One region of the Pseudoalteromonas sp. Of11M-6 genome, then DNA from elsewhere that is predicted to be linked to it. Evidence: predicted binding sites of a transcription regulator. Region 1 holds the regulator's gene; the other holds the start of a gene.
What was found. The regulator MetJ, encoded in region 1, represses methionine synthesis genes. The targets are predictions, from matches to a motif close to TAGACGTCTAGACGTCTA.

Region 1 (15,748 bases):
GGCTCGATTTTTGGTGTTGAGCTTGCTTTTACCTGATCAATAAATTCTTTTTGTTCTGCAGTACTATCATTACAACCCGAGATGAACATCAACGAGGTCACGCAGAGCATCAGTCGGATCATTTCTGACCTCCTTGCTCATAACGATAAGTTTTTGCCACAACACTAAATACCAGCTCGCCATTTCCTGCATTTTCGATTCTAAAATCATGTAGGCTGACTATACGAGGTAATTCAGATACCTTACTCACAAACTGACCAAATTCATGATACTTACCTATCACTTCTAGCTTAATCGGCAATTCGGTATAAAACTCTTTACGTACCTCTGGCATCCAGCCAATTTTTAGGAAGGTTAATCCGCTTGAGGTACCAACGTAAGTCAGATCATCAAGTAGTCCAGGCGTTTCGTTGGAGCTTGGCAGTCGTCTCAACAGCTCAGTGAATTGCGCTTCCATATCAATCATTTGCTGTTTATATAGCTCTAGATTGTTTGCTCTTGCGTATTTAATCCGGTAGCTCGTTCTCAGCTCTTGCTCTTTTTTAACCGCTTGGTCGTAGCGGTCAATGGAACTTGAGACCATCAGGTTATAACCCAATACCATCATTAGTAAAACCACCAGAACGGAGCATAAAACTTTTACAGGAAATGGCCAATGACCAATATTATCGAGCTCCAGCTCATTCCAATCTATTTCTTTTAAACTGTTTAAGTCAAAATTCATGCACTGTGCCTCCGCCCTATTTCGCTTTATCGGCTAAGTGGATGTCGTCATGAGACTTAATATAAAAATGCATCGTAAAATCACTCAGTAATTTTGAACTTTGCTCACCGGCTACTATGCCTTGGATCACCGGCCGCTCTATTAAATATGATGATTCAACTTGTCGTAGCATTTGCGATAAGCGGTTGTTTGATTCACTCCGACCAATGACTTTGATCATATTGTCTTGTCGCTCAAGACTGGTGAGATAAACCCCAGCCGGAACCACTCGCGCTATTTCATCGATAATTTGCGTGCCGAGACTGCGGTTGAGTTGCAACTCCTCAATAAGCCGAATACGGCGCTGTAAATTTTCTTTTTGCTTATTCAGGTCGTTAATCGCAACTATCCGTGAATCTAGTTGAGTGATCTCGCTTTCGAGATAGCGGTTTTTAATTTCTTGCCCGGTTTTTAAGCCGTCATAGAAGCTGCCAAGCATGTACATTAACAACAGACAAGCCGCGATGATCACCGCAATGATAGTCAGAAAGATTTGTTGCGACGCTTGCCTTTGCTGCTCGCGCCAAGGAAGCAAATTTATATGTGGCATGATGAGAAGCTCCTTAATGCCAAGCCTGTCGCTAAGGCGAATTGCGCTTTATGCTTTTGCAGCACATGCCTATCTACTTTTGGTGCAATCTCCATATCAGTAAACGGGTCTGCCACTATTGTGTGGATCCCAAGCTCATCAATGAGCAGTTTATCTAAGCCATCCACTAAAGCCGTTCCACCCGTCAACACGATGTAATCGATATGATCTTTACCACTGGTCGTCATAAACATTTGCACTGCTCGACGAATTTGCTGCAGCATAGAAGTTTGGAAAGGAGCCAAGACTTCAAAGGTATAGTTTGGAGGTAAATCCCCCGTCGTTTTCGCCAGTTCTGCTTCATCGTAGGTTTTGTTGTAATAAGCAACAATGCTGTTGGTATATTGCTCACCACCAAACACTTGGTCACGAGTGTAAATCGTTTTCCCAGATTGAATAACGCTAATCAGCGTAAGCACTGCGCCAATATCTATCATTGCTACGATTTTATCAAAGGCATCATTTGGCAGTTCAGGGTAAATGACATCCATGGCTCTACTTAGTGCGTAGTTTTCTACATCAACAACTTTCGCTTTGAAACCCGCTTCTTCCAATGCGCCAACCCGTGCTTGCACGCTTTCGGTACGAGCCGCAGAGAGCAGCACATTCATTTTTGACGGATCGGCTTCGTTTACTCCAATTTTTTCAAAATCTAGACTAACTTCATCTAACGGGTAAGGGATCAGGCTATCTGCTTCTATTGCTATCTGAGACTCGAGTTCAGCATCAGTTAATGACACATCCATAAAGATCACTTTTGTAATCACGGTCTGACCGGATACGGCAACTGCTGCATATTGCGTGAGCTTTGGAATGCGCCGCTTCATTTTAGTTATCGCGTTGCCGATCGCTTCAATGTCTTGAATGGCCCTTTCATTTACTGCTCCTTTCGGAATAGGTTCAATCGCAACGGCTTCTACTCGGTAGCTGGAACTTGTCTTCGACAGCAACACCGCTTTGACACAATGGGAGCCAATATCGATCCCTATCATCAGAGGTGCTTGTTTTTTTAGTAGTTGGCTCAGCATGTGAAGCGCCCGTTTCCTTTTAAGACTGTGTACCATAAAAATTTAGCACACAAAAATATTAATCGTTTTTTAATCAAGATATACTAGCAGTGTCTACCTGTAATTGGGAGTCTAACTAGGGATAATTCCGTGAAATTATTGAAAAGATTTTTACAATTCGTTTTTGTTTGTACCCTTTTAGGCGTGTTGACACTTATCAGTCTTTATTATTATGTCAAATCTGACATACCAAGTGTAGAGGTTTTGAAAGATGTTCAACTACAAACACCCATGCAAGTCTTTACACGAGACGGAAAACTCATCAATCAATTTGGTGAAAAGCGCAGGATCCCTGTACGTTTGCAGGATGTTCCACTCCCCATGCGCAAGGCATTCTTAGCGACAGAAGATAACCGTTTTTACGATCATTTCGGTATTGATCCGATAGGTATCGTCCGCTCCGCTTTAGTGCTTATCACCACAGGGCAAAAAAAGCAGGGAGCCAGTACGCTCACCATGCAACTTGCCAGAAACTTCTTCTTAACAAGAGAGAAAGCCTATATTCGTAAAGTGAAAGAAATCTTTATTGCGTTGCACATTGAGCAACTATTAACGAAAGATGAAATTTTTGAGCTTTACTTAAACAAAATTGAACTGGGCAATCGCGCCTTTGGTATCGGTGCTGCAGCGCAAGTCTACTACGGTCGCTCACTATCAGAATTAACTTTAGCAGAAATGGCAATGATTGCAGGCCTGCCAAAAGCGCCTTCTGCGTTAAATCCAATCCGTAACCCAGAGCGCGCGCAATTGCGCCGGAATGTTGTGCTCGGACGAATGCTTGCTGAAAAGTATATTACCCGCGCAGAATATAGTGAGGCGACACAAGCTCCTATCACGGCTAAATTCCATGGCGCCGAAATCGAGCTGTATGCACCTTATATTTCTGAAATGGTTCGCGCCTATATGGTCGAACGCTACGGTACTGATAAAGCTTATAACTCAGGCATGAAAGTTTACACCAGTGTGGAATCAGACATGCAACAGGCTGCTCAGCATGCATTAGTTGATAATTTACATGCCTACGATATGCGTCACGGCTTTAGAGGCGCAGAAGAAACCTATTGGCATGCTGAAACGGAATCGCCGCTAAGCCATGAAAGCATTATTACTCGCCTTAAAAAGGTCAATGAAATTGGGCCGTTAAAAGCAGCTGTGGTGCTAAGCATTGCAGAGAAAACGGCCGACCTGCTCTTAAAAACCGGTGAGCAAATTACATTGGAATGGTCAGGCTTAAGTTGGGCCAGACAATACATCAGTGAAACGCGTCAAAGCTTACCACCAAAAACAACCGCAGATATCCTCGCGCCAGGCATGCAAGTGTTTGTCCGTAAACAAGACGACGGTTGGATGTTAAGTCAGTTGCCGCAGGCATCCAGTGCCCTCGTCTCACTTGACCCGCAGGATGGGCGTGTAAAGGCGATTGTGGGCGGCTACAGCTTTGAGCTTAGCCAATACAATCGTGCTACCCAAGCTAAGCGCCAGGTGGGTTCAAACATCAAACCCTTTATTTATTCGTCCGCATTAGAAAATGGCTATACCCTAGCCACCATTCTTAATGATGCCCCGATTAATCATTGGGACAGAAGCGTTGGCGTGGCTTGGCGTCCGAAGAATAGCCCTGAAGTGTATAACGGCCCAATCCGTATTCGCCGAGCGCTTGCACAATCGAAAAACGTGGTATCTGTTCGTTTGATCAAAGGCGTTGGCATAAATAAGGCTGCTGATCATTTGCTTAAATTTGGTTTCCAAGACGCAGATATTAATCGCAGCGAGTCGTTGGCACTTGGTAGTGCAGCACTGACTCCTATTGAAATGGCGCGCGGCATGGCCACTTTTGCCAACGGCGGTCACCTCATTGAGCCGTATTTTATCGATAAAATTACCGACTCATTCGGCACTGAGCTGGGTTCTGCAGAGCCGTTATTGGTCTGCGACGAGCAGCAGCTGGAAGAACAACCTGAGCGCTGTGCACCGCAAGTAATTTCGGAGCAAAACGCATTTCTGATTGCTGATGCGCTTCACAGTGCAATCTGGGGTGGCGGTAGCTGGAAACACGACACGGGTTGGAGCGGCACAGGCTGGCGTGGTCAGTGGTTAAAACGTCGTGACCTTGCTGGAAAAACGGGTACCACCAATGACTCAGTAGATACTTGGTTTACGGGCTTTAACCGCAATGTCCTCACCACAGTTTGGGTTGGCTTTGATGATGCGAGTAAATCCTTGGGTCGTGCGGCCTACAACGCTAACCTTGGTAATAATCAACTTGTTGGTGCAGAAGCCGGAGCGATTTCAGCACAACCTGCTTGGATAGACTTTATGCGTGAGGCACTTAAAGATGAGCCTTTGGCTCCGATAGAGCCGCCACCAGGGCTTATTTCAACTCGGATTGACTTAAAGACAGGGCTTTTGTCTCGCAAGAACGATTACACATCTCGGTTTGAATATTTCGAGCAAGGTACGGCCCCAACCAAGTACGTATTGGATACGGATAGCAGCACACCGTTTGACGATACCGCGCCGCTACCGACTCACGAAGAGTTATTCTAAAATAGAAATGCCGATACAGATGTATCGGCATTTTTGTCTTATACCAGTTGTATTATATCTATTTTCTTAAAAGAGTTATTTTAGATTTTGCGTCAGCCAGAATAAATCGGAATGTATTCCCGCTGCTGTCACTTCTTTACCTGCCCCCGGGCCTTGGATCACCAGCGGGTTTTGTTCATACCATTTAGTGTGGATCACAAAAATATTATCACCCGGCGTTAAATTCGCGATTGCCGAGCCATTTGGTACCTGTGCAATGCCTACTTTTGCAGACACTTTGCCATTGCTTGCAATTTCAAGCGCACCAGTATAACGAAGCGCAGCGTCATTCGCTGTGGCCTTTGCATAGTGTGTCGCATAAAAGTCATCGAGTTGCTGGCGATTTTCTAAAAACGTTTGCCATGAACCCACACTCAATGACTCAGGCATTAACGCCTCTAATTCAATATCATCAAGCTCAAGTTCAATGTCTAACTCTCGTGCTAAGATCAAAAGCTTACGCTGCATATCACGGCCAGATAGATCTTCGCGCGGATCGGGCTCAGTAAAACCAAGTTCTTGCGCCCCGAGCACTAGCTCAGAAAATGCTTCAGAACCATCATAGCGACTACACAGCCAAGATAAAGTGCCGGAAAAGACGCCTTCAATTCTCACCACTTCATCGCCACTATTTTGCAGATCAGCCAACGCAAAGTTAATGGGTAGACCTGCGCCAACACTGGTGTTGTAACGCCATAACAGGTTACGCTCTTGTAACTGCTGACGCAGCTTGGAGTACCAACCTTGTTGTGCCGTGCCGGCATATTTATTAGCGCTGATCAAATGGCAGTCATGTTCAACAAACTGTGGATACAACTCGCTGAAACGCTCGCTCGCAGTAATATCGACCACCACTTTATGCTCGTAATCTAGCTCTTTAATACGAGTGAATAGCTCTGCTTCATTATATTCGATGGCCTCATTTTGCCATTGCTGTTGCCACGATGCTAAATTCAACCCGCTTGGACAGAACAACATTTGCTTAGAACGCAGTAAGCCAACCAACTTAAGATCAAAGTGCTCACTCAGCTTAGCGACTTGGTTTTTGCATTGTTCGATAAACACTTCACCCACATTGCCAACACCAGCTACAATCACAGCAAGCTCTCTGCCTTTATTGACCAAACGTTCGTGCAATATAGCAAGTAGATCGCTATCAATTGCTTGATCGGTTAACACTAAGCTGTAATGGCGCTCTTGCAGCACAAAACGGGTGACAATCGCATGTTCATCCAATAATTCCAGAGCTTGCTGATGTAAGCCAGCAACATCCTGACTTGGGGCAACAATAGCAAAGCCTTGTACTTGCGACTCAATAATATTGGCTCGCGAATCCAGCGCTTTAATCACAACATGGCTAAACTCAGATGGCACCAGTAAGTGTGCCTCTCCACCTTTAACAAAATGATGAATGCTATGTTGAATAAGCTGGCTTAGCTGTTTCACTTCACCACTTTTTAGCTGCTCAACGCGTAACAGGTCAAGTTGTCCAAAAGTGGTAATAAAGCGCTTCTCTTTGCTATAGCCTGCCTTTACTATCTCAGTGCCAAGTGCATCGGCGTCAAAGCTGCTGCGAACTTGCAGTTTTATATCAGTATCTTTAAGTGGAGACAGCGTTTTTGCATGTAGTACTGGATTACCTAATCGTGCGAGTAATTCAGCTTGGCCACGACATACCTTTGTGTATTTTATGGCATTGGCGACTTTACGTGGATCAGTGCTGAATACACCCGTTGTATCCGTCCAAATTGATACTTGAGCCGCATCAAGATAACTTGCCAACAAAGTCGCGCTATAGTCACTGCCATTTCGGCCTAAAGTCACCGTTTCACCTTGTGCATTTGCGGCAATAAAACCGGTAACGATATAGATAGCGTGATCATCAATTGCGCGATAGCACGCTTCTTTGTTATGGGCGTGTAGTAACACCCCCTCTTGTTGTACAAATAACGTACGAGCGTCGATAGCTTTGGCTTCGATACCTTGAGAACTTAGGTAGTTTGCTAATATACGAGCCGACCATAGCTCTCCATGTGCAAGTAAACTCGCGTAGTGAAGATGCTGTTCTTCTCGTCCTGAAGCGATTGCTTGCAGCTCATTGACAAGCTGTTTGAGTAACACACTGTGTTGTTCACCTACAAACAGGGCATCAATTAATTCACGTTGATGATTTTCAACTTGTAATAAAACATCGTTGAATGCGCGAACATCTTGCTGCTCAAAGCTTTGCCATAACTTCACTAGGGTATTCGTTGTTTTTCCTGCAGCAGAAACCACAACACTGTCACCTAGTTGACATTGCTCTAACACTATCTTGGCAACCGCCTGATAACGCTCTGGCGAGCTTAAACTCGAACCACCAAACTTATGTACTACTTTTGCCATTTACTCACCATAACGCTACTGTATGTGCCGGCGTTAATTTGAATGACTTAGCATCATCACTCGCCTGACTTTCATCAATACATGCAAATCCCGATTCCAGATCTGCAATGAGATCCTGTGCATCTTCAATGCCTACAGAAATACGAATCAACGTGTCGCCCACTCCCGCTTCTAAACGTGCTTGCGGATCCATACCCGCGTGTGTCATCGTCGCTGGATGACAAATAAGACTCTCAACCCCACCTAAAGATTCTGCCAATGAAAAGTGCGTTAGAGACGTTAAAAACTTCGCAGATGTTTGCAGATCGCCTTTGATATCAAAGCTCACCATGCCACCAAAGCCGAGCTGTTGTTTTTTCGCAAGTTCGTGTTGAGGATGCGACTCAAGGCCAGGGTAATAAACTTGGCTAACATACGGCGACTTTTCTAAATATTCCGCAATAAGCTGAGCATTTTCTTGATGTTGGCGTAAACGCACATTTAAGGTGCGCAGTCCACGTAGGGTAAGGTAACTATCAAAAGGTGCACCGGTAATACCGATATTATTCGCCCACCAAGCTAACTCATCACCCAATTCCTGTGTACGCGCGATCACCGCGCCCCCCACTACATCAGAATGACCATTGATATATTTAGTGGTTGAATGCACGACGACATCCACGCCAAAGGCAATGGGGTTTTGTAATGCAGGAGACAAGAAGGTGTTGTCAGCGGCGACCAAAGCCCCCACAGCGTGTGCTGCATTTACGACAGCTTCTATATCCGTTAACCGCAAAATTGGGTTACTTGGTGTTTCAATCCAAACTAATTTAGGTTTGATCTGCTGCAGCTGTGCAAGACTTTCTGATTGTGTGAGATCCAAGACGGCTAATTTGAGCAATCCACGCTTTGCAAGCGATGTAAACAAGCGATAGCTACCACCATAGCAGTCATGTGGAATAACCAGCGTATCGTCATGGTTAAGCAGTTGAGTTACTAGGTGAACGGCAGCCATGCCAGTGGCGGTAATAATACCACGAGCACCACCTTCAAGTTCGGTAAGTGCCTGTGCAAGCACATCACGATTAAAGTTACCGCTGCGGCCATAATCGTAGTCGCGTTTGGTATCAAAATCGGCAAAAGAATAGGTGGTAGAAAGGTAAAGCGGTGGCACTACTGCCCCATGTGCTTTATCAGCTTCTATACCGTGACGCACTGCTACCGTCGATTTATTAACTTGACTCATAAGGTCACCTAGATAGTTGGATGTTTAGACGTCTAAAAGGTTAGAGCAACAGAAACCAGAAGTCAAAACATTTATACTGCTAAATGGCTAAATAACTAGTATTTGACTATCTTTTTTAAACCGATAAAATTTCGCCACTCTAGGCGTTGCTAATACGACTGAGTTATTGAAAACTATGGCAGAGATTCTTCTATCTCGCTATGGCGGATTAGTTTATTCATCTATTTGAGTTTGGGATTTATCTTTAATTCGTAAGGTTATCCCTATATTCATGCGGTTGGTGAATAATGTAGACCAGAACCCAGTCATATTGGCATTGATGTAACTGAGGCAAGTACACAATTATGGCAAAATGGAACGGTGAGTATATTCACCCATATGCAGAACACGGTAAGAAAGCAGAGCAAGTAAAAAAGATCACGGTGAGCATACCTCTGAATGTACTCAAAGTGCTAACTGATGAGCGTACACGTCGCCAAGTGAATAACTTACGTCATGCCACGAACAGTGAGCTTTTATGTGAGGCGTTTCTACATGCCTTCACAGGCCAGCCACTGCCGAGCGATGAAGACTTGAGAAAAGATAATCCAGAGCGTATTCCTTTAGAGGTAAGACAAATAATGGAAGAGCGCGGTTTGGAGATCCCAGAAATAAACGAAGAGTGATAACTACTCTTTCGCTCTGGAAATACAGACACAAAAAAAGCCTCAATCGAGGCTTTTTCATTGGAATAATACCAATGGTATTATTCCATATATCCAGCTGGCATATCGATTTGTGCCACGCCTGATTCAATTGCAGCTATCGCTACCGCTTTTGCGATACGAGGTAACAAACGTGGATCCATTGGTTTTGGAATAATATACTCAGGACCAAACTCTAGACTATCTACGTCAGCCGCTTTTAACACTTCAGCAGGTACAGGCTCTTTCGCAATCGTTCTAATTGCTTCAACCGCTGCAATCTTCATCTCGTCATTGATAGCGGTTGCGCGTACATCAAGCGCACCACGGAAGATAAACGGGAAACACAGTACGTTATTTACTTGGTTTGGATAATCCGAGCGGCCTGTCGCCATGATCAAATCATTACGTGCACCGTGTGCAACTTCAGGGCTGATCTCAGGGTCTGGGTTAGAACAAGCGAATACCACTGGCTTGTCAGCCATTAGCTTTAGATCCTCAGCAGAAAGTAAGTCTGGGCCAGAAACACCAACAAATACGTCCGCATCTGCAATCACGTCTTGTAACGTACGCTTATCCGTGTTGTTTGCAAACAGCTCTTTGTATTCATTTAGGTCATCACGACGAGTATGGATCACGCCTTTTCTGTCCAGCATATAGATGTGCTCACGTTGGGCACCGCATTTGATCAGTAATTCCATACAAGCAATAGCGGCTGCACCCGCGCCAAGACACACAATAATCGCATCATGAATATCTTTACCTTGGATTTCCAACGCATTCAGCATACCCGCAGCGGTTACAATTGCAGTGCCGTGCTGATCATCATGGAATACAGGAACGTCACAACGTTCAATTAGCGCGCGCTCAATTTCAAAACACTCTGGCGCTTTAATATCTTCAAGGTTAATACCACCAAATGTGTCTGCGATATTTGCCACAGTATTGATGAAGTCTTCAGTGGTGTTGTGCTTAACTTCGATATCGATTGAATCAAGGCCCGCAAAACGCTTAAATAATAGTGCCTTACCTTCCATAACAGGCTTTGACGCCAAAGGACCTAAGTTACCCAAGCCAAGAATTGCCGTACCATTACTGATCACCGCAACCATATTTCCTTTACCCGTGTAACGGTATGCATTCGCCGGATCAGCCGCGATTTCACGTACTGGCTCTGCAACACCTGGGCTGTATGCAAGTGCTAAGTCTTTTACGGTCTCGGCAGGTTTAGTGAGTTCAACACTGATTTTACCTGGAACGGGCTTCTCGTGATAATCTAGAGCTTGTTGACGAAAGTCTGTCATGGCGCGATATTTTCCTACGAAGTTAATGTGAGAGTGTGGTAAACGTTCGCATTCTGAATGTTGGCAACCTAGCTAGCTGGTTACAGCAACACACAGTGCGATTAACTATATGAGCGACGACATTCAACCACTCAACAAGCGTATGTGCTTTGCTGTCGCGGTATGTCAATAGGACATATAGTTAATCGACCGTATTCACACAATACCGAGTTTTGCTCATTATTCAAGTAAAATCAGGTCTATCCACTAGCATGGTATTTTCTATACTTTTCCGAGAAGATAAGCTCAATTTTAAGAAATATTTCACAAATAAAATGACTAAAACTTAAAAAACAAGACGCTAAAACCAGCACAGAATGTATAAAACTAGCACAAATGTACACCAACTATAAAAACAATAAGAAAATTGCAACTTAACTAACTTTAACGTCAAGATACCGACATTTAATCGCAATATACTGACTTTAGTTTATATTACGTGCTCATACCTGATAGTATTTACTATATGAGCTTTGATTATTTTCACAACTTAAGCTCGTAAATGTTCAATATTTATCTGCTAAATAGAGTTTTTACTCTACCCAAGAGATCAGTAAAGTTTTGCTGCCAAACTGGCAAGTTTTTTATTTTAGAAGAATAAAAGAGACAATAAGACGGGATGACTGACGGTCTATCTGCTGATGCAGAATAGGATGTATAAATCGAGAAGGTATTTTCAAACAGGCACAAAAAAAGCACCCTAAAGGTGCTTTTTTCGACTAGACCAACAAGATTACTTCTTGCTGCTAAGTGCACCGAAACGCTTGTTAAAGCGATCTACACGGCCACCTGTGTCAAGGATCTTCTGCTTACCAGTGTAGAACGGGTGACATGCAGAACATACGTCTAGGTGAATATCTTTACATAGCGTTGAACGAGTTTCGAACTTGTTACCGCAAGAGCACGATGCAGTGATCGTCTCGTAATTAGGGTGAATACCTTCTTTCATAGCAACCTCTAGTTAAGGCCGTATCGCTCTCCAAACCCGAAGTCTGGCACCATACGTAGTTATACAAAAATGTGGACGCGTATTTTAGTGCTTAACTGAACAATCTACAAGCAATATTTCAGAGTTTTTTTATCACCTTCGCAGAGTACGTTTTCAATTCGTACCACCTTAGGTATATACTTCGTCACTGCGCTCACTTTATGGAATTGTAATACATGCTCATTCTTGAAGTAGCTTTAAAGCTGCCACTGCACCGAACATTCGACTATTTGCTAGCACCAACCATGCAAGTTGAAGCAGGAATGAGAGTCACCGTCAATTTCGCCAACCGTCGCTGCACAGCGATTGCGCTTGCTAAAAAAGACGACACCGATGTACCAAAAGAAAAACTCAAGCAAATTATTGAGGTGTTGGACGAGCATCCTGTCTTTAATCAAGCACAACTTAGCTTTTTACACTTTGTCTCTCAGTATTACTGTCATCCAATTGGCGATACCTTATTCACAGCACTACCGGCGGTACTCAGAGATGGAGGAAGCCCAGACAAAACTCAGATCCCTATCGTCAGATTAACGGAAAAAGGGCAGAAACTACCAACACTGCGAGCCAAAAAGCAACAAGCGCTGCTTTCTCAATTACATGAAGGTGGTGCAATAAAATTAAGTGAACTCAAAGCGCTCGGATTTGCTAGCCAAACAATTAAAGCATTGGAAGAAAAAGCGCTTATCTCACAATCTATTGAGCATGATAGTGATTGGTCGCAAAACGAATTACAGCTAGGCGAAAAGCCACGCCTAAACGACCAGCAAGCGACTATTTGCAGCGCCGTTAATGCACAAGTCGGTTACCGTACCTTTTTAATCGAAGGTGTAACGGGAAGTGGTAAAACCGAAGTCTACTTACAGAGCCTTGAAAACATAATAAAAGCGGGTAAACAAGCACTGATCTTGGTGCCTGAAATTGGACTCACACCGCAAACAGTCAACCGCTTCAAAAAGCGCTTTAATAACCTGCCCATTGATTTATGGCACTCAAATCTAACCGATAATGAGCGCCTACATACTTGGCGTCGCGCCGAAAAGGGTCTGAGCGCTTTGGTTATCGGTACTCGCTCGGCCATTTTTTTGCCATTTCAAAATCTCGGCATGATCATCGTTGACGAAGAGCACGACAACTCGTTTAAACAGCAAGAAGGCCTGCGCTATCACGCCAGAGATCTCGCTGCATTTCGAGCGCATCAGGCACACTGCCCTTTGCTTTTGGGAACCGCAACACCGGCATTAGAAACATTACACAAAGCCATTACCAACAAATATCAACTCGTCACACTGAGTAAACGAGCGCAGACCCAGCACGACAACCAATTTCACCTTGTCGACATGAAAGGTCAGCCAGAACAAGGCGGGTTTTCACCAATGAGTTTACATTGGATGGAAAAAACACTCGCTCGCGGTAAGCAAGTTATGGTGTTTCTAAATCGTCGGGGCTTTGCACCAACATTGATGTGTCACGAATGCGGATGGCTTAATACCTGTAAACATTGCTCTACTAGCGCCACGTACCATAAAAACATGAACCGCTTGGTATGCCATCATTGTGGTGAACAGGACTTTGTACCGAGACAGTGTCCAGATTGCGGCAGCACCCAAATCATGCCCACAGGGCTTGGTACAGAACAACTCGAAGGCTTCTTAAGCGAACGCTTCACTGATATTCCCGTCACTCGCATTGACCGAGATTCTACGCGCCGTAAGGGCAGCCTTGAAAGCGCCCTTGAAGAAATTAATCAAGGTGGCGCGCGAATTCTGGTCGGCACTCAAATGCTTGCCAAGGGCCACCACTTTGCCGATGTCAGCCTTGTGATTATCTTGGATGTGGACTCAGGACTTTACTCTTGTGACTTTAGAGCAACCGAGCAAATGGCACAGCTCATTACGCAAGTTGCTGGACGAGCCGGACGTGCCGGTGAAGCGGGAACCGTGTTATTGCAAACGCATTTTCCAGAACATCCATTATTGCAAGATTTAATTAATAATGGTTATGGCGACTTCGCGCGATATGCCTTACAAGAGCGTGAAGAAGCTATGCTTCCCCCCTTCGCACACTTAGCTATCATCCGCGCCGAGGCAACAAATATAAATACAGTATTGCGCTTTTTGTCGGATTTGGTTCCAGCTACCCCCTATCCTGGTATACAATTGCTGGGTCCAATTCCAGCACCACTTGAACGAATAGCTGGAAAGTTCAGATATCAATTACACATACACGCACAACAACGCACTGTGCTGCGGGACTACCTTTCGCAACTTGCGCGCTATATCGCTACGCATGAGTCTGCCAATCGAGTACGCTGGAGCATAGATGTTGATCCAATGGATAGCTATTAAAATCAAATAACCTATGGCACAGCACGATTACATCAATAAGAAACCTAAAGGCAAGGGGAAAGACAAGCCAGAAAAATCGGCGAAATTTCCTGTTATTGCTGCTATTTTTGCATTTCTACTAATCGGAGGGTTTGCCTACGGTCTTTGGTTTATAAAAACCAATGCCGATCCTAAAGAAGTAGAGCAAGCCAAAAACCCACACCCAGTTGCAGAGCAAAAGGTTATTAAACCAAAACCTCGCCCACCTGAGTTCATTGAAGAAATTAAAAATCATGAAATCAAGGTCGAAGTTAAAGAGATCGAGAGCAAAGGTCCCTATCAAATGCAGTGTGGTTCATTTAGAACCCATAGCCAAGCCGAAGCCATGAAAGCCAAAGTTGCGTTTGCTGGATTAATCGCGGAGATCCGTCGTACCGAAGGGAGTAACGGTGTCTGGTATCGTGTCCGTCTTGGCCCCTACGATACCAAGCGTTTAGCAGAAAGCGATAAAAACAAATTACAACGCGTTGGGATATTTGGCTGCGGGATTTGGGGCTGGACTTGATTTTTATAAGTCCACCCATATTTCCTACTAATCTAGAGTTACACGGGCACAGGCCCAGATAAGGATTACTATGACTACCATCGTTAGTGTTCGTCGCGATGACAAAGTGGTTATCGGCGGTGATGGCCAAGTTTCGCTTGGTAACACAGTTATGAAAGGCAACGCACGTAAAGTACGTCGTCTATACAATGGTAAAGTACTGGCAGGTTTCGCTGGCGGTACAGCTGATGCATTTACATTATTTGAACGCTTTGAAGCAAAGCTAGAGATGCACCAAGGCCATCTCACTAAAGCAGCCGTAGAAATGGCAAAAGACTGGCGTACCGACAGAGCATTAAGAAGGCTTGAAGCCCTACTTGCGGTAGCCGATGAAACCGCCTCGCTTATCATCACAGGTAACGGCGACGTGGTGCAGCCAGAGCATGATCTTATTGCTATCGGCAGTGGTGGTAACTTCGCACAGGCGGCTGCAACCGCACTACTTGAAAATACCGACTTAAGTGCGAAAGAAATCGTGGAAAAGAGCCTGAAGATCGCCGGCGATATCTGCGTATTTACCAATAATTTCCAAACTATCGAAGAATTGTAATAGGACTCGTCATGACAGCTATGACTCCAAGAGAGATTGTGCACGAGCTTGATCAACACATTATCGGTCAGGACAAAGCCAAAAAAGCCGTCGCGATTGCACTGCGCAACCGTTGGCGTCGTATGCAGCTTGATGAAGAGCTGCGTGCAGAAGTTACACCAAAGAATATTTTGATGATCGGCCCAACGGGTGTGGGTAAAACTGAGATTGCCCGCCGTCTAGCAAAGCTTGCTAACGCACCATTTATCAAAGTAGAAGCGACTAAGTTCACCGAAGTGGGTTATGTTGGTAAAGAAGTTGAGACCATCATCCGCGATCTAGTCGAAGTTTCTATTAAGCTAACACGTGAACAACAAACCAAGAAATTCAAATTCCGCGCTGAAGAAGCTGCCGAAGAGCGTATTTTAGATGCACTTTTGCCACCAGCAAAAGACGCTTATGGTGAGTCTCAGCCAAATGAAAATTCGTCAACACGCCAAGTATTTCGTAAGAAACTACGTGAAGGTCAGTTAGACGACAAAGAAATTGAGATCGACATCGCAGAAACGGCGCCTCATGTTGAGATCATGTCACCTCCTGGTATGGAAGAAATGACCAGCCAGCTACAGAGCATGTTCCAAAACATGTCGGGTGACAAG
Region 2 (15,748 bases), on a different contig from region 1:
TCCTAAGTGAAGAAAAAGCACGCTCAATGCTAACTGGCTTTGTAAAAGACTTGCGCGCAGGTACCGCTGACTTTGCAGCGCTGGCTAAAGAATATTCTGAAGATCCAGGCTCTGCACTTAAAGGTGGTGAGTACGATTGGACAGATCCAACTACATACGTACCTGCGTTTAGAGACACTCTGTTGTCGCTAGAAAAAGATCAGATCAGTGAACCATTTAGAAGTACATTTGGCTGGCATATTGTACAACTGCTAGATAAACGCGTAGCCGATAAAACAGAACAAGCCAAGTTAAATCGCGCACACCGTCTGTTGTTTAACCGTAAATTTAAAGAAGAAAGCTTTAAATGGATTAAAGAAATGCGTGACCAAGCGCATATTGAAATTATCGAAGCGGAATAACGGCTATGACACTCAGAATCGCAATTACACCGGGTGAGCCTGCAGGTATTGGCCCAGATCTTGTTATCAAACTGGCTCAGCACGCATGGCCTGCTCAGTTGGTTGCGGTGGCTGATAAAAGTATTCTAGAAAAACGCGCCAAAGAACTCGGTGAGCAAATCAAGTTGCTGCCATTTGACAGCGAAGCTGCGCCTGAAGCGGCACCTGCTGGTGCCATTTACTACCTTCAAGTAGACAAAGGTGCTGAAGTGGTCGCTGGTCAATTAGATGAAGCCAATGGCCATTATGTGCTCGAAACCTTGCGCATTGCCTCTGAAAAGAATATGGATGGGACATTTGCAGCGGTAGTCACGGGTCCTGTTCATAAAGGCATTATTAACCAAGCTGGGATCTCGTTTAGCGGCCATACTGAGTACTTTGCACAACAGTCTGATACCGCTGATGTCGTAATGCTACTCGCAACCGAAGGGCTGCGTGTAGCGCTAGTAACTACGCATATCCCACTGGCGTACGTATCAAAGGCAATTACGCCTGAGCGTCTCAGCAAAGTCATTCATATTTTACATCACGACCTACAAACCAAGTTTGGTATTGAACAACCAAGGGTATTAGTTTGTGGATTAAATCCGCATGCTGGAGAAAGTGGTCATCTTGGTCGTGAAGAAATAGAAACCATTGAGCCAACGCTGGAAATGCTGAATAAACAAGGCATGAACTTAGTTGGACCGCTGCCAGCTGACACCCTTTTCCAAGCTAAATATTTAGATAATGCTGATGCTGTGCTTGCAATGTATCACGATCAGGGCTTACCTGTGTTAAAATATAAAGGTTTTGGAAACTCAGTAAACATCACCCTAGGGTTGCCCTTTGTTCGCACATCGGTTGATCACGGTACAGCGCTTGATTTAGCCGGCTCTGGTGATGTTGAAGTGGGTAGTTTTGAATTAGCGATCCGCGAAGCAATTAAGCTCGCAACCAAAAAAGCACAGAATGCATGACAGATAAAGTACATCTCGGACACAGAGCGCGTAAACGCTTTGGTCAAAACTTCTTAAATGACAACAATATTATCGACAAGATAGTAACTGCTATCGACCCAAAACCTGAAGACAATCTGGTTGAAATCGGTCCTGGTTTAGGTGCTATCACTGAACCTGTTTGTGATTTAAGTGGCCACCTAACCGTTGTAGAACTCGATAAAGATCTTGCCGAGCGCTTGATCCATCACCCATTCTTGGGACCTAAATTAACGGTTCACCAAGGCGACGCGATGAAGTTTGACTTCTCTTCTTTAATCAAAGAAGGGGAAAAACTGAAGATCTTTGGTAACTTACCTTACAACGTATCAACCCCTTTGCTATTTCACTTATTTGAGTTTGCAGATCAGGTCGAGCATATGCACTTTATGCTGCAAAAAGAAGTGGTTAACCGTATGGTTGCAGGCCCAGGCAGCAAGGCCTTTGGTCGCTTAAGCGTCATGACGCAGTACTATTGTCACGCTATTCCTGTGATCGAAGTGCCACCACATTGCTTTAAACCAGCACCTAAAGTTGACTCGGCCGTTGTTCGATTGATCCCAAAAGATCCGTCGCAACGTACAGCTAAGAGCACTAAGCTTTTGAACACTGTTTGTTTAGAAGCGTTCAACCAACGTCGTAAGACACTAAGAAATAGCTTATCGAACCTGTTAACCGAAGAGCAGCTGCGAAACTTAGGTATCGACCCTACACTTCGCGCTGAAAACCTGTCGCTTAACCAGTTTATTGAAATTGCAAATTGGATATATGACAACTCAAACTAATATTGGCTCACCTATCAAAGTATCGGTGGAGACCTTTTACGTTGAAGCGCAATCACAGCCTGAAAAGGATAAATATGTGTTTGCCTATACAATTACCATCAAAAACCATAGCTTATGTAATGCCAAGCTACATAGCCGCTATTGGCTCATTACCGACGCTAATGGCAAAGAGACTGAAGTCGAAGGTGAAGGTGTCGTTGGTGAGCAGCCCACTATTCGTCCTGGCGAGAGCTATCAGTACACCAGCGGCGCGGTGCTCGATACTCCCGTTGGTACGATGGAAGGGTTTTATTTAATGCGTAATGAGTTTGGCACTGAGTTTAAAGCGCCAATCAATGTATTTAGACTTTCCTGTCCAAATATTTTGCATTAATACCATTTTTATTTTGCGGAAGCGGGCTTACCCCGCGTTCCTCATACATGCTAGACATCAGAATAAAAACATTGAGTTATAAAAAACCACAGGTAATAAATGGCAAAATACGCAATTGGAGACTTGCAAGGCTGCTTCACTCCACTCATCGGGCTACTCGATCAAGTCAACTTTAACCCAAGCCAAGACCATTTATACTTTGTCGGTGACATCATCGCCAGAGGACCCGATTCACTTGCTTGCCTAGAGTTTCTCTATCAACACTCAGGCTCTATTAGCATTACACTTGGCAATCACGATCTCCACTTTTTAGCATGTCTTGCTTTGGGTGTCGCTCCGAACCCAAAAGATAAATTAGATGCGGTTTTTGCCAGCCCTAAATGCCAAAAATATGCTGACTTATTACGTGCACAGCCGCTGGCTATTTGGCTTGAAACACAGCAAACTTTTATTTCTCATGCAGGTATTCATCCAAGCTGGAATATTACGCAAGCGCTAGAATATGCACGCTTTGCCGAAACCATTTATCAATCAACAAAAGCCCCTGAGTTTTACGCCAATATGTACGGTGCTCACCCAGGACTTGAGCTCAACAAGCTCAGTGAACAAGATAAATTTAAAGCCATTGTTAACGTCTTCACTCGAATGCGCTTTCTAAAACAAAATGGCGAACTGGATCTTAAGAACAAATCTGGCCTAAAAGATGCGGCTGGTCTCACTCCGTGGTTTGAGCTCAGCCAAACACCAGCCGACACTACCCTACTTTTCGGCCACTGGGCTGCTTTGGAAGGCGAAACCAACAAGAAAAATATTATAGCCTTAGACACTGGCTGCGTGTGGGGAGGTCCTATGACGATGATAAATATCGACAGTGGTGAAAAGTACCAGCACAATTAAGCTATTTAACCTGAGGTTTGGATAAGAAATGAGCTAACTCGTTGTTTTTAAAATCACATTAAATTATTTCCTTATCTAGCCAGAGAGTTTTGGGGATAACCAGGCGAATTTACGCACCAATAGCTGGCTATTGGAAGTGAATTCAACGCAGTTAGCGCTAAAACTGGCTGCTAGAAAAGCATTAATTATCCGAAGCTCAGGTTATTTAACTTTCCTAAGTCGAATCTAGGGTAATCACCCACTTTAATTTTTACAAAACTAAGCTACACTCGAAGAAAACGTGAAGCTTATACTTTTTATCCGTTGAGCTGCTATTTTTTGTAATCCGACCTTTTTTACTGAATTTTTTTGTCACATCTGCTATAAAATACTTAACTTATCCGCAATAAATCCGATAAGTATCCGTATTGCTTTGTAAATTTTGTAGGACAGCTATGAATTTGACTGTTAGCCAACGTATTTGGGGTGGTTTTATTACCATCACCTTGTTGCTTCTTCTTATCGGGGGCAATTCTTTATTAAGAATTGCAAACATTGACAACTCAACTCAACAGGTTAATAACCTGTCTTTACCAGCACTCTCTAAAAGCTCTGCGCTGCAAGTAGAGTTTACTTTAATGAGCAAAATGGCTCAGGGAAGTTTTTACGCGCGTTCAGAGACTGAACTGGCGACGCTAAAACAGCAATTTAAAGAGCGCCAGAAGATCTTCGACAAAACCTATTCAGAGCTGCAACAGGTCGTTGCCGCTAATAATAAATTGGCCTCAAGCAGTCGTGATGTTGGCAAAAGTTATGATGCGTTCGTAAAAGCCATGAACAGCTTGGTAAACGAGAAAACAACTGAGCTTTCGTTACGGGACAAATTAAAAGAGCAGTTATCTACTATCGATGTTGCCGCAGAAGATGCGACTATGGTGACGGTTGATATCATTGATTTGGATGGCTTAGAAGATGCTGACAAACGTGCTTTTCAAGCTGCAAATAACTTAGAAAATAACTTTTCTTCTGTTGTGACTAGCGCCAATGATATTGTTACTGTTAAAGACATCAATACACTGGAAATCGTAAGTAGGGATCAAAGCTACCTCGTTGAAGAGCTAGGTCGCAATATTGATTTGATGCGTGGCCCCGTTAGCGCGCTTGATAGTAGTTTGTTTGCTGATCTCGAAGGCTATTACACTAATTTGAAAGATGCAGTTACTGGCAGCAACAGCATCACGGAAAATCAAAAACGCTTGATCAATGCGATAGCCGAGACACGTAAAGAACTAACCAATGCAGAAAAAACCACAAAAGCAGCCCTATCTCAGCTAGATGATTTACTCTCTGAAGCGAGCCAAGTCGCCTTTAACTTACAACAAGGCGTACGTGCCGATGTAGGCACAGCAAACCTATGGACTTGGATTGGTATGATAGTAGCAACGTTAATGGCCGTCGGTGTTGCCTACATTACCGTTAGTCGTATCACAAAACCGCTATCGGAAGTAAATCGAGTCTTAAACATTGTCGCCAGTGGCGATATGACACAGCGCTTAGATGACACAGCAAAAGATGAGTTTGGTGAATTATCTAGAAGCTGTAACACCCTAATCTCTAGCTTACGTGAACTTATCACTGGCATTATTTCTCGTTCGACGCAGCTTGCTGCAGCGTCCGAAGAAACATCGACTATCACTACGGAATCCAGCCAAGCAATTAAGAATCAGCAGGCACAGGTAGAGCAAGCAGCTACCGCTACAACTGAGATGAGTAGCACGTCTCACGGTGTAAGCAACAGCGCACATCAAGCACTACAGGAAATTAAAAATGCTGATAAAGAAGCGGAGCGTGTTAAAGGCATCTCACATGAGAACAAACACACTATTGAGCAACTCGCAAGGGAAGTGGATGAAGCCTCTCGCGTGATTAACAAACTACACCAAGACAGCGCGTCGATAGGCAGTATTTTGGATGTTATCCGTGGCATTGCCGAGCAAACGAATCTCCTTGCACTAAACGCTGCAATCGAAGCTGCGCGTGCGGGTGAACAAGGTCGTGGCTTCGCTGTAGTGGCAGACGAAGTACGCTCGCTTGCAAGTAAAACTCAAGAGTCGACTCAAGAAATTCAAGCAATGATTGAATCCTTACAAGCCGGTGCCGAAGAAGCGGTAGGCGCAATGTCAAAAGGCAAGCAGCAGGCGGAGTCGTGCGTAAATCAGAGCGACCTTGCTAATGAAGCATTAAACTCTATCACTGCAGCCGTTTCTCAGGCCCATGATGTGAGTGAAGAGATTGCAAACGCGGCGAATGAGCAACAGCAGGTGGCACAGGAAATTAGTGAACGTTTGGAATCGATTGTAACAATCGCAGAGCAAACAGCTGAAGGCGCAAGCCAGACCTCAATCTCTAGTTCTGAGGTTGCTAAACTCGCCGAAGAGTTACGCTTATCGGTAGAGCAGTTTAAGGTTTAACTTTCTAACCTGAGCTTTGAGCAGGAAGCAATCTCAAAGCTTTAGGTTTTAGCCAAACCACCTAGCATAAAAAAACCCATGCATCGCATGGGTTTTTTGTTTCTTTTCTTTGATTATGCAAACAATGCGTTTGCCTTCTCAACGATATTTTCTACCGTAAAGCCAAATAGCTTGAATAGCTCATCAGCAGGCGCTGACTCACCAAACGTTGTCATACCAACGATAGCACCATTTAGGCCTACATATTTGTACCAGAAGTCCTCAATACCCGCTTCGATAGCGATGCGACGTGTTACTGAGCTTGGTAGTACGCTTTCTTTATATGCAGGAGATTGCGCATCAAAAATGTCAGTCGAAGGCATAGAAACAACACGTACCTTTTTACCTTCTGCACGAAGCTTATCCGCAGACTCAACCGCAAGTTGCACTTCAGAGCCTGTGGCAATAAGGATGATTTCAGGCTCACCGTCACAAGATAGTACATAACCACCTTGCTTAATTGCTGCAACTTGCTCAGCCGTACGTGGCTGCTGCGCAAGACCTTGACGGGTAAATACAAGTGCAGATGGACCATCAGCGCGTTCAACCGCTTGCTGCCAAGCAACTGCTGACTCAACTTGGTCACATGGACGCCAGCTCGCAAGGTTTGGCGTAGTACGTAAGTTCGCCATTTGTTCTACTGGTTGGTGTGTTGGACCATCTTCACCAAGACCGATTGAATCATGAGTATACACAAAAATACTTCTTTGCTTCATCAATGCAGCCATACGTACCGCATTACGCGCGTATTCCATAAACATTAGGAATGTCGCACCGTAAGGGATAAAGCCTCTGTGCAGTGCAATACCATTCATAATGGCAGACATACCAAACTCACGCACACCGTAGAAGATATAGTTACCCGCGGCATCTTCTGCCGTTAAGCCTTTAGATTGATCCCAAAGTGTTAAGTTAGAACCCGCAAGGTCAGCAGAGCCACCCATAAACTCAGGTAGAATTGGACCAAAAGCATTCAATGCATTTTGTGATGCTTTACGAGTTGCTGGGTTTGCAGGATTCGCTTGAAGCTCTGCAATATACGCTTCTGTTTTCTCAGACCAGTTTGCTGGAAGCTCGCCTTTCATGCGACGCTCAAATTCAGCAGCAAGCTCAGGATAATGCATTTGGTATTCAGTGAACTTAATCAACCAGTCACTTTGTTGATTTTGACCACGTGCTGTTGCGTCCCATTTTGCGTACACATCTTCTGGTACTTCAAATGCGCCGTGTTCCCAACCAAGGAATTCACGTGCTGCTTTGATTTCATCTTCACCTAGCGGTGCGCCGTGACAATCATGACTACCTGACTTGTTTGGTGAACCATAACCGATAACCGTTTTACAACAAATAAGGGTTGGCTTGTCAGACTCTGCTTGCGCCGCTTCGATTGCGGCTTTAATCGCATCGCTATCGTGGCCATCAACACCGGCAATAACATGCCAGCCATAAGACTCAAAACGTTTTGGAGTATCGTCGCTAAACCAACCTTCAACTTCACCGTCGATTGAAATACCGTTGTCATCCCAAAATGCAATCAGTTTGCCAAGACCAAGGGTACCCGCAAGTGAACAAGCTTCGTGTGAGATACCTTCCATCAAACAGCCATCACCTAAAAATGCATAGGTATAGTGATTAACGATGTCGTAATCTTCACGGTTAAACTGTGCAGCCAATGCTTTTTCAGCAATCGCCATACCTACCGCATTAGTAATACCCTGGCCTAATGGGCCTGTAGTCGTTTCAATACCCGGCGCATAACCATATTCTGGATGGCCTGGTGTTTTTGAGTGTAGCTGACGGAAGTTTTTGATGTCATCAATTGATAAGTCATAACCCGACAAATGCAACAATGAATAAATTAACATCGAGCCGTGACCGTTTGATAATACAAAGCGATCTCTGTCGAACCACTCAGGATTACTTGGGTTGTGCTTTAAAAAATCGCGCCAAAGTACTTCTGCGATGTCCGCCATGCCCATAGGGGCTCCAGGGTGGCCAGACTTGGCCTTTTGTACAGCGTCCATGGAAAGAACGCGAATTGCATTAGCAAGTTCTTTGCGAGATGGCATGAATTCTCCTACCTTTAAATGTGTTTCGCGGGGGTTTGAGCCCATTCTTACTTATTTACATGGCTAACTGCAACGGCAAAGGCCATAAAAAAACGGGTACAGACGGACTTTTTCCGACCATTAAAAAAGTTTGCACAATTTTGGACGTCTAGGCGTAAAATAACTAGTCAATGCCTAGGTTTTTTGGTTAGAATACGCCCCTTAATTTTTCGCGCTGTTCCTGATGTTTGTGAAGCGCAATATTTGTGAGCATAAATACAATGGCTAAACATTTATTTACTTCTGAATCTGTTTCTGAGGGTCATCCGGATAAAATCGCCGATCAGATCTCTGATGCGGTTCTAGATGCCATCCTTGAGCAAGATCCAAAAGCACGTGTTGCGTGTGAAACTTACGTTAAAACCGGTATGGTTATGGTTGGTGGTGAAATCACGACTAGCGCTTGGGTTGATATCGAGGAATTAACTCGTAAGACCGTGCGTGAAATTGGTTACACACATTCAGACATGGGCTTTGACGCTGATTCATGTGCAATCCTTAACACCATTGGTAAACAATCACCTGATATCAACCAAGGTGTTGACCGTACTCGTCCAGAAGAGCAAGGTGCTGGTGACCAAGGCCTAATGTTTGGTTACGCGTGTAACGAAACTGACGTACTTATGCCTGCGCCTATCACTTACTCACACCGTCTAGTTCAACGCCAAGCGCAAGTTCGTAAAGACGGCACGCTACCTTGGTTACGTCCAGACGCTAAGTCTCAGGTAACATTCGCGTACGAAAACGGTAAAGCAGTAGGTATCGACGCGGTCGTATTATCTACACAGCACTGTGATTCGGTATCACAAGCTGACCTTGTAGAAGCGGTGATGGAAACTATCATCAAGCCTACACTACCTGCAGAGCTTATCACTGAAGCAACTAAGTTCTTCATCAACCCAACTGGCCGTTTCGTTATCGGTGGTCCTATGGGTGACTGTGGTCTAACTGGTCGTAAAATCATTGTAGATACATACGGCGGTATGGCACGTCACGGTGGTGGTGCATTCTCAGGTAAAGATCCATCAAAAGTTGACCGTTCTGCAGCTTACGCAGCGCGTTACGTTGCAAAGAACATTGTTGCCGCTGGCCTTGCTGACAAGTGTGAGATCCAAGTGTCTTACGCAATCGGTGTTGCTGAGCCTACTTCTATCAGCGTAGAAACTTTCGGTACAGCTAAGCTTGATGAGTCGCGTTTGATCGAACTTATCCGCGAGCACTTCGACTTACGCCCTTACGGTCTAATCACTATGCTAGACCTTGAGCGTCCAATTTATCAGCCTACTGCTGCTTACGGCCACTTTGGTCGTGAAGAGTTCCCTTGGGAAGCAACAGATAAAGCTGACGCACTACGTGCGGCTGCAGGCCTATAATCCCCTGCAGCAAAAAGTAAAAAAGGCGCCAAGTGCGCCTTTTTTAATGCCTGTGGATAATCCCCTATCCGATAAATACTTCATCGACATCATCTTTTAAGTTTTGATACTCATCTTCATGCAAATTAAGCTCAATCATCACCTTATCTTTAAATAGATACCAATCTGCTGCGCTTCTAAAGTGTTTTGCTTCAAAACAGAGGTTTTCAGCCAGTTTAAGTGCCGCAAAGGTTTGCACATGCTGCGCATCTTTTTGCTCTTCAAGATAGCTAACGTCATGGTGGCGCAAAATCATCTGGCATATTTCTTTAGGTAAGTGCCAAGACGTCGCAAGAAAGTAGCCTATCACAGTGTGAGGCACTGGATACTTTTGCTGCTCGTAGTAAATAAGCGTTTGCTCAGGTCGCTCTATAGACTGCTTTATTACCTCAGCGTAGTCAGGATATTTTACGGCCATTGCTGGGATCCCGGCATCATGAAACAGTCCGAGCAGCTGCAAATTCTCCATGGGTAATGACGCCTTCAAATGATGTCCAACCACCATCGCCGCTTTTGAAATATCCGCAGCATTATCCCAAAACTGCTGCAGTGAAATACAGCACTTTGACTGCTCAAACGCATTTTTAAGCAAATACCCAGTCACTAGCTGCGTAATACAGGTAACGCCCAAAAACATCACAGCTTGTTTTATATCTGTGATTGTACGGGCAAGACCATAAGCCGGTGAATTAATTACCTTTAATACCGCTGCAGACGCACCAACATCTGCCGCAATAATATCCGCCACGGTAAATAATTCAGGCTCCGGTTGTGATAGTTCATTTTGTAAGGCTTGTAATATTTCAGGCTTAGCAGGTAAGTTAAATCCGCCGCGCAAATCATTCAGCACTTTATCGTCTATATCGATCATTGGGCTACCTCAGAATTGATACACCCAAGTTTAGTTCATCGCCTGATATTTGCAGTATTGATTGTAATGAAGTGGTACAAAAAAGCGGGATAAAACCCCGCTTAATCTGGTTAGAACCAATATGGTTCGCTATGCATGGAAGATTGTCGACTTTGCTCCATAGCACTTATCAAAAAGTCTGATTTTTGCTTAAGCCATGCCTGCACTTCTTGCAGCTCGTCTGCGTTTTGGCTTTGGCAAAGCTGATATAAGTACGCCAGTGTTTCTAGCTCATAAATACCATAAACGATATCAATCCAAGGCGTTCTAAACGCTTTGCGCGCTTCTTTATCGTAAAGCTTACCCAGACAGTTACCGCTTAGCAGCGTATTTTCTAGCTTTATTCTGACATGTAAATAATCTTTTTCAGAAAGCGATTTATCCTGTGGAAGCAAGTTTTTCAGCTCTTGCCAGTCTTTATCAAATAATTGGCTTGCGATTTCTGTGACCGGTAGCTCTGCTGCACTCAGTGCTTTTTGATCCCAGTTTTTACGCCACGCTCTATCAACCAGCCAGCGAGTAAGTGAAAGGATCAAACGGTTATAGCGGGTGCAATGAAATAAATCTTCAATGTCCGTCGGTGTTGGCTGAACATCTTGCAGATCGGTAATGACCTGCGCCAATTCAGGAAACTGATTAAGTTTCTTATGATAAGCATGGCGCTTTGAGGTGTAGGTTTTTAAATGAATTGCATTTTCGACCCAAGCAAGTTCTGACAACAACCATTTTAATTCGTTACGAATACTCTCAGTCGAGCTTTTATCAACGATGTCATCGAACAACCAAAACGCGTGGCGGATAAGCGAGACTCCATCAATAACACGTTTTAATGTCTTGAGACTTGGTTTATTAAAATAACACTGCTCATGCTTCTGGACGAACTGAATACCATAACTGACTGTCGCAATTAGCGCTTGTTCTTGCGTTACCTGAGATTTGAGCGGTACAAACCCTATAAACTTATTTGGTTTTAGAGGCTTATCATCGGCAATTCGATACCCTCTGGCGGCCTTTGAGTAAAGTCCCAAACGCATACCAGCTTGTTTAATTAGGTGATCGGCTAATAAGAAAAGATCTTCTTTGTTTCCCTCAATCAGCTCTATTTCAAGCTCATTGATTGGCTCCATCTTCCCTTGGGCTGCTATTTCCCCTTTATCCAACACGACTTCGATTTTGGTTCCTGAATCCGTTTCGATTAACCAAGTTCGACGAATGAAATTTGTACTGAAGATCGGGAATATGTTTTCTGCGATAGACTCAAGTTGCATGCCGTGAGGCCAAATATTCGCGTCAAACGCTAACAAGTCAGGACGTCCTGATTGAATAGGTAAATTGTACTCAGGTCGTTGATGTAACCCTCCTACAACTTCTCCCGCAAGCTTAATCGTTTGCTCGCATTCATCATTGCAACAACGCGTTCTTAGACCGATATCTAGCGCACGCAATTCACGATTTGGCGTGTCAAAGTAGGCGTTAGTTAAGTTTTTAGCAGGCTTGTTAGTGACCGTTTTTGCAAACTGTGTGATGAGTGCAGGGATCAGCGGAACTTCATTATCTGAAACCAAAAATTTCAGTTCTATTTCAGTGTCCATTAGGGCAGTGTTTTACCTATTTGTCTAAGGGAGGATCAAAATATACAAAGGAGGCTAAGTTTGCAATCTTTTTATCCGATGAGAAGTGCACCAAATATGCGCCAAATCAATAGATAGTCGGGCTAATTTCGCTGAACGTCAACGGATTAATAACACCGAATCATTGCATTAAATGCTGCAATTTTCATTATGTAATCAATTATTTCGCGCCATTCAAAATAAACAAAGCCTTGCTATTAGGCCGCGAAATCCCTACTATTTTGTAAACTTTACGACCCAAAGAATAAAAGGCCCACGCATGTTCAACTTTAAGCAATTTATCATTGCGAGCCTGCTCTTCACCAGCTTTATAAGCTTTGCCGAAGAGCCAGACGAAAATAGCACAGTAAACGCGGCAACACCAAACGGCTATATTAGTGACAATCTTTTTATTTTCATGCATACAGGTCCAAGTAAAAATTATCGAATTTTAGGTTCTGTTGATGCTGGTACGCCAATCACTATTTTGAGTGGCGCTAATGACGAGTTTGTCCAAATTAAAGACGACAAAGCAAGAGAAGGTTGGGTAGAAAGTAAATTTGTCACCACGGAGCCAGGTTTAAAGCAACAATTAGAGGCGGTTAACCAAACCTTAGTGGAAACCCAAGAGGCGCTGAACGACGCCCAGCAGCAGCTTCCAATGCTGCAGCAAAACAATACCAATTTGCTAGCTGAAAATGCTTCACTTCAAGACACTATTGCAGGGCTTGAAAAGCAGCTGCAAGATGAGCGTTTAGCACAGCAGCAAAAAGTCCAAAAAGAGCAACACCAGTTGCTCACTTACGGTGGCATCATCGGGATCAGTGGCATTATTATCGGTGTGATCCTGACGCTATTTTTATCTCGTAGAAAGCGTTACGACGGCTGGTAATTGGTTATATACCTATTGAGGTTAGATAACTTCGTCACTGACGGTTCATCTAAACTCTCTTGTCAAAAATAAATAAAGGCCGGAAAATTCGGCCTTTATTTATTCCATCTAAAACGTATTAGGCTGAACTCTTCGCATTAATATTAACCCAAATGCCAGACTCAGTAACTCCTTGCACTTTGACCTTATCGACTTCGAATACAGGTTCTTTCCCTTTTGCTCTTTGCAGATGATAATCGGCCGTAACCGCCAAGATAGTGGGTGTAAGGCGCACGATGGCAATAACATTCACCACCGTCATTAAACCCAATGCGATGTCGGCAAGATCCCATACCTGTTTTAGCGTTGCCGAAGCGCCCCACAACATCATAGACAAGTAGCATGCGGTATAAATTGAACGGCCAACTTTATTGTCCAGATGGAATAAGTGTAAGTTACTTTCAGCATAGGCGTAATTAGCCACTACAGAGGTGAAAGCAAACAAAGTGATCGCCGCCGCGACAAAGTACACGCCCCCAGTTGCTAAATGCGCGGTCATCGCAGATTGCGTCAGCCGTATGCCTTCCATCTCACTGCCAATATCTATATCTGCCAATAGAATTATGACAGCAGTACAACTACACAACACGATGGTATCAAAGAATACGCCTAGCATTTGGATATAACCTTGGGTCACGGGGTGATTGGGAATTGGCGACGCACTTGCCGATGCGTGCGGCACACTACCCGCTCCCGCCTCGTTAGAATAGAGCCCACGCTGAATACCATTTTTGATAGCTGCGCCAAGTGCGCCAGCGCCCGCTTCTTGCAAACCAAAAGCTGAAAGCAAAATATCTTTGATCATGGCAGGGACTTGCGAGTAATTCATCACGGTAATAATAATGGCCGCAAGGACAAAGACTAATCCCATTACTGGCACTACCTTTTCAGCAAATCGCGCAATCGCTTTGAAGCCACCAAGAATAATAGAGCCGGCAAGGACTGTGATCACAATACCTGAATATAAGGTTGGAATATCAAACGCATTATTGAGCGCATCGGTGATGGTATTGGTTTGCATCGCGCTAAAGGTAAATCCATATCCCAAAAACAAGCAAAAGGCGAAGCATACTGCAAACGCCCGACTTCCCAATCCCATGTGAATATAATAAGCAGGACCACCTCTAAACTCACCTTGGCTATCTCGCACTTTATAGACTTGCCCAAGTACACTTTCGGCAAAGCCTGTTGCCATCCCCAAAATGGCTATCATCCACATCCAAAATATCGCACCACTGCCACCAAGAGAAATAGCAACCGCAACACCTGCAAGGTTACCGGTTCCAACTCGAGCTGATAGCCCCGTGCATAACGCTTGAAAAGAACTGATGGTATTGTCATCACCCTGGCTGCTGCCCCGTAACAGGCTAAACATATGGCGAAACTTTACAATTTGTATCCCTCGCAAAAGAATAGTGAACCAAAACCCTGCAAATAGCAGGATATAAATAAGTATCTGGCCTTCTCCCCATAAAAGCCCATTGATACTCTTAACTGCACTTTCAAACATAGGCGATTCCTGTTTTATTATTATTTGCCGTTTATCTAGGGCCTGTTGACCTTCTTGACGGATAAACAGGCCCTAGTATTATTTAACGGTTATTTAAATGGACTCCAGCAATCATACAACGCACTGAGCCACCTGCGGCTTCAATTGTCGGTATATCAATAGCAACTAGCTTAGCTGACTTTTCAATGACAGCAATTTGCTCAGGCAACAACGCCTGATAAGCCGTTGTGGAAAGCGCAAGTATGTGTCCCATGCTTCCTTGTAGCTCAATCGCGTTGCCGCAAAAATGTTGGATCTGCTGATAAGATAGCGCAATCAGGGTGTGGCCGCTTTGCGTAAAACGGTTAATAAGCTGTGCCCGCTGATATTCTGGCACCATATCTAGGCATATCATGGCGAAATCGGTGGCGACACACATTAAGACATTAGTGTGATAAACAGGCACTTCATTCTTATCATAGGCATTAAATATCTCTGCCTGTAGTCCCAACTGCTCGCAAACTTGATTAACTAACACGGCGTTAGTGCGCTTGGATTCTACCGCATAGGCCACTTGTGCTTGATGATCGATAACCATAGAGCCGGTGCCTTCAAGGAATATTTCTTCAGCAGTTAGGTGACTATAATCATTGATGTTTGTCACCTGATAGTGAGCACTCAGAAAATCGATAATATCGCGACGGATCTCCAATCGTCGATTCAAGGCGTACATAGGGTAAATCGTCAACTGACCATCGCTATGGGTCGAAAACCAGTTATTTGGAAAGACCGAGTCTGGCGTGTCTGTGGAGGTATCTTCAAATAAGTGTACTTTCACGCCAGCCAATTCTAACGCTTGCACGGCGTTGCTGACCTCAACATAGGCTCTGTTGTTAGGGTTGTTTTCACTGCATGCTTGCTGAAAGGCGTTATCTTGCATGGTTTGCGGGTTCGAAGTGAAATGGTGTGGGCGGATCATCACCACCGCTCGTGGTGCTTGAAATATCGTTGTCATACTGCACTCATTATTTGATTTGGGCGTTGTCTTACACAATATCAGTGTAACCACACCATAAGACGATTTAAATGCCAAAATCTTATACAATTAGTGCAACTTTCTATCACTTTGCTAAGTTGAATTATACAAATAGACTAATCATGACAAAAACCACAAAGCTGTACTATGACTCCTTACTTATATGATGCGCTTGACAAAGCCTTGATTGCTGAATTGCGCAAAGATGGCCGAGCAGCCATTTCAACTTTAGCCACTACGCTCGATGTGTCTCGCGGAACCGTACAAAACCGTTTAGATAGACTCATTTCC

Region 2: the regulator MetJ is predicted to act here: its motif matches at 8,172-8,189, upstream of metK (methionine adenosyltransferase).

Annotation. Positions count from the first base shown of each region.
Region 1 is NZ_JAKRFW010000021.1:33,470-49,217, forward strand. It holds gene MHN32_RS12220 (pilus assembly protein PilP) at 1-122, opposite strand, end outside; gene MHN32_RS12225 (type 4a pilus biogenesis protein PilO) at 119-724, opposite strand; gene MHN32_RS12230 (PilN domain-containing protein) at 741-1,313, opposite strand; gene MHN32_RS12235 (pilus assembly protein PilM) at 1,301-2,380, opposite strand; gene MHN32_RS12240 (PBP1A family penicillin-binding protein) at 2,510-4,966, shown strand; gene metL (bifunctional aspartate kinase/homoserine dehydrogenase II) at 5,042-7,390, opposite strand; gene metB (cystathionine gamma-synthase) at 7,395-8,615, opposite strand; gene metJ (met regulon transcriptional regulator MetJ) at 8,960-9,280, shown strand; gene MHN32_RS12260 (malic enzyme-like NAD(P)-binding protein) at 9,361-10,602, opposite strand; gene rpmE (50S ribosomal protein L31) at 11,375-11,590, opposite strand; gene priA (primosomal protein N') at 11,806-13,977, shown strand; gene MHN32_RS12275 (SPOR domain-containing protein) at 13,991-14,521, shown strand; gene hslV (ATP-dependent protease subunit HslV) at 14,592-15,110, shown strand; gene hslU (HslU--HslV peptidase ATPase subunit) at 15,122-15,748, shown strand, end outside.
Region 2 is NZ_JAKRFW010000008.1:8,684-24,431, reverse strand. It holds gene surA (peptidylprolyl isomerase SurA) at 1-401, shown strand, start outside; gene pdxA (4-hydroxythreonine-4-phosphate dehydrogenase PdxA) at 407-1,399, shown strand; gene rsmA (16S rRNA (adenine(1518)-N(6)/adenine(1519)-N(6))-dimethyltransferase RsmA) at 1,396-2,202, shown strand; gene apaG (Co2+/Mg2+ efflux protein ApaG) at 2,186-2,575, shown strand; gene MHN32_RS05530 (symmetrical bis(5'-nucleosyl)-tetraphosphatase) at 2,675-3,472, shown strand; gene MHN32_RS05525 (methyl-accepting chemotaxis protein) at 3,907-5,922, shown strand; gene tkt (transketolase) at 6,036-8,030, opposite strand; gene metK (methionine adenosyltransferase) at 8,291-9,442, shown strand; gene MHN32_RS05510 (HDOD domain-containing protein) at 9,507-10,352, opposite strand; gene MHN32_RS05505 (CYTH domain-containing protein) at 10,463-11,983, opposite strand; gene MHN32_RS05500 (TIGR04211 family SH3 domain-containing protein) at 12,282-12,893, shown strand; gene MHN32_RS05495 (alanine/glycine:cation symporter family protein) at 13,012-14,442, opposite strand; gene MHN32_RS05490 (arginine deiminase-related protein) at 14,525-15,436, opposite strand; gene MHN32_RS05485 (Lrp/AsnC family transcriptional regulator) at 15,605-15,748, shown strand, end outside.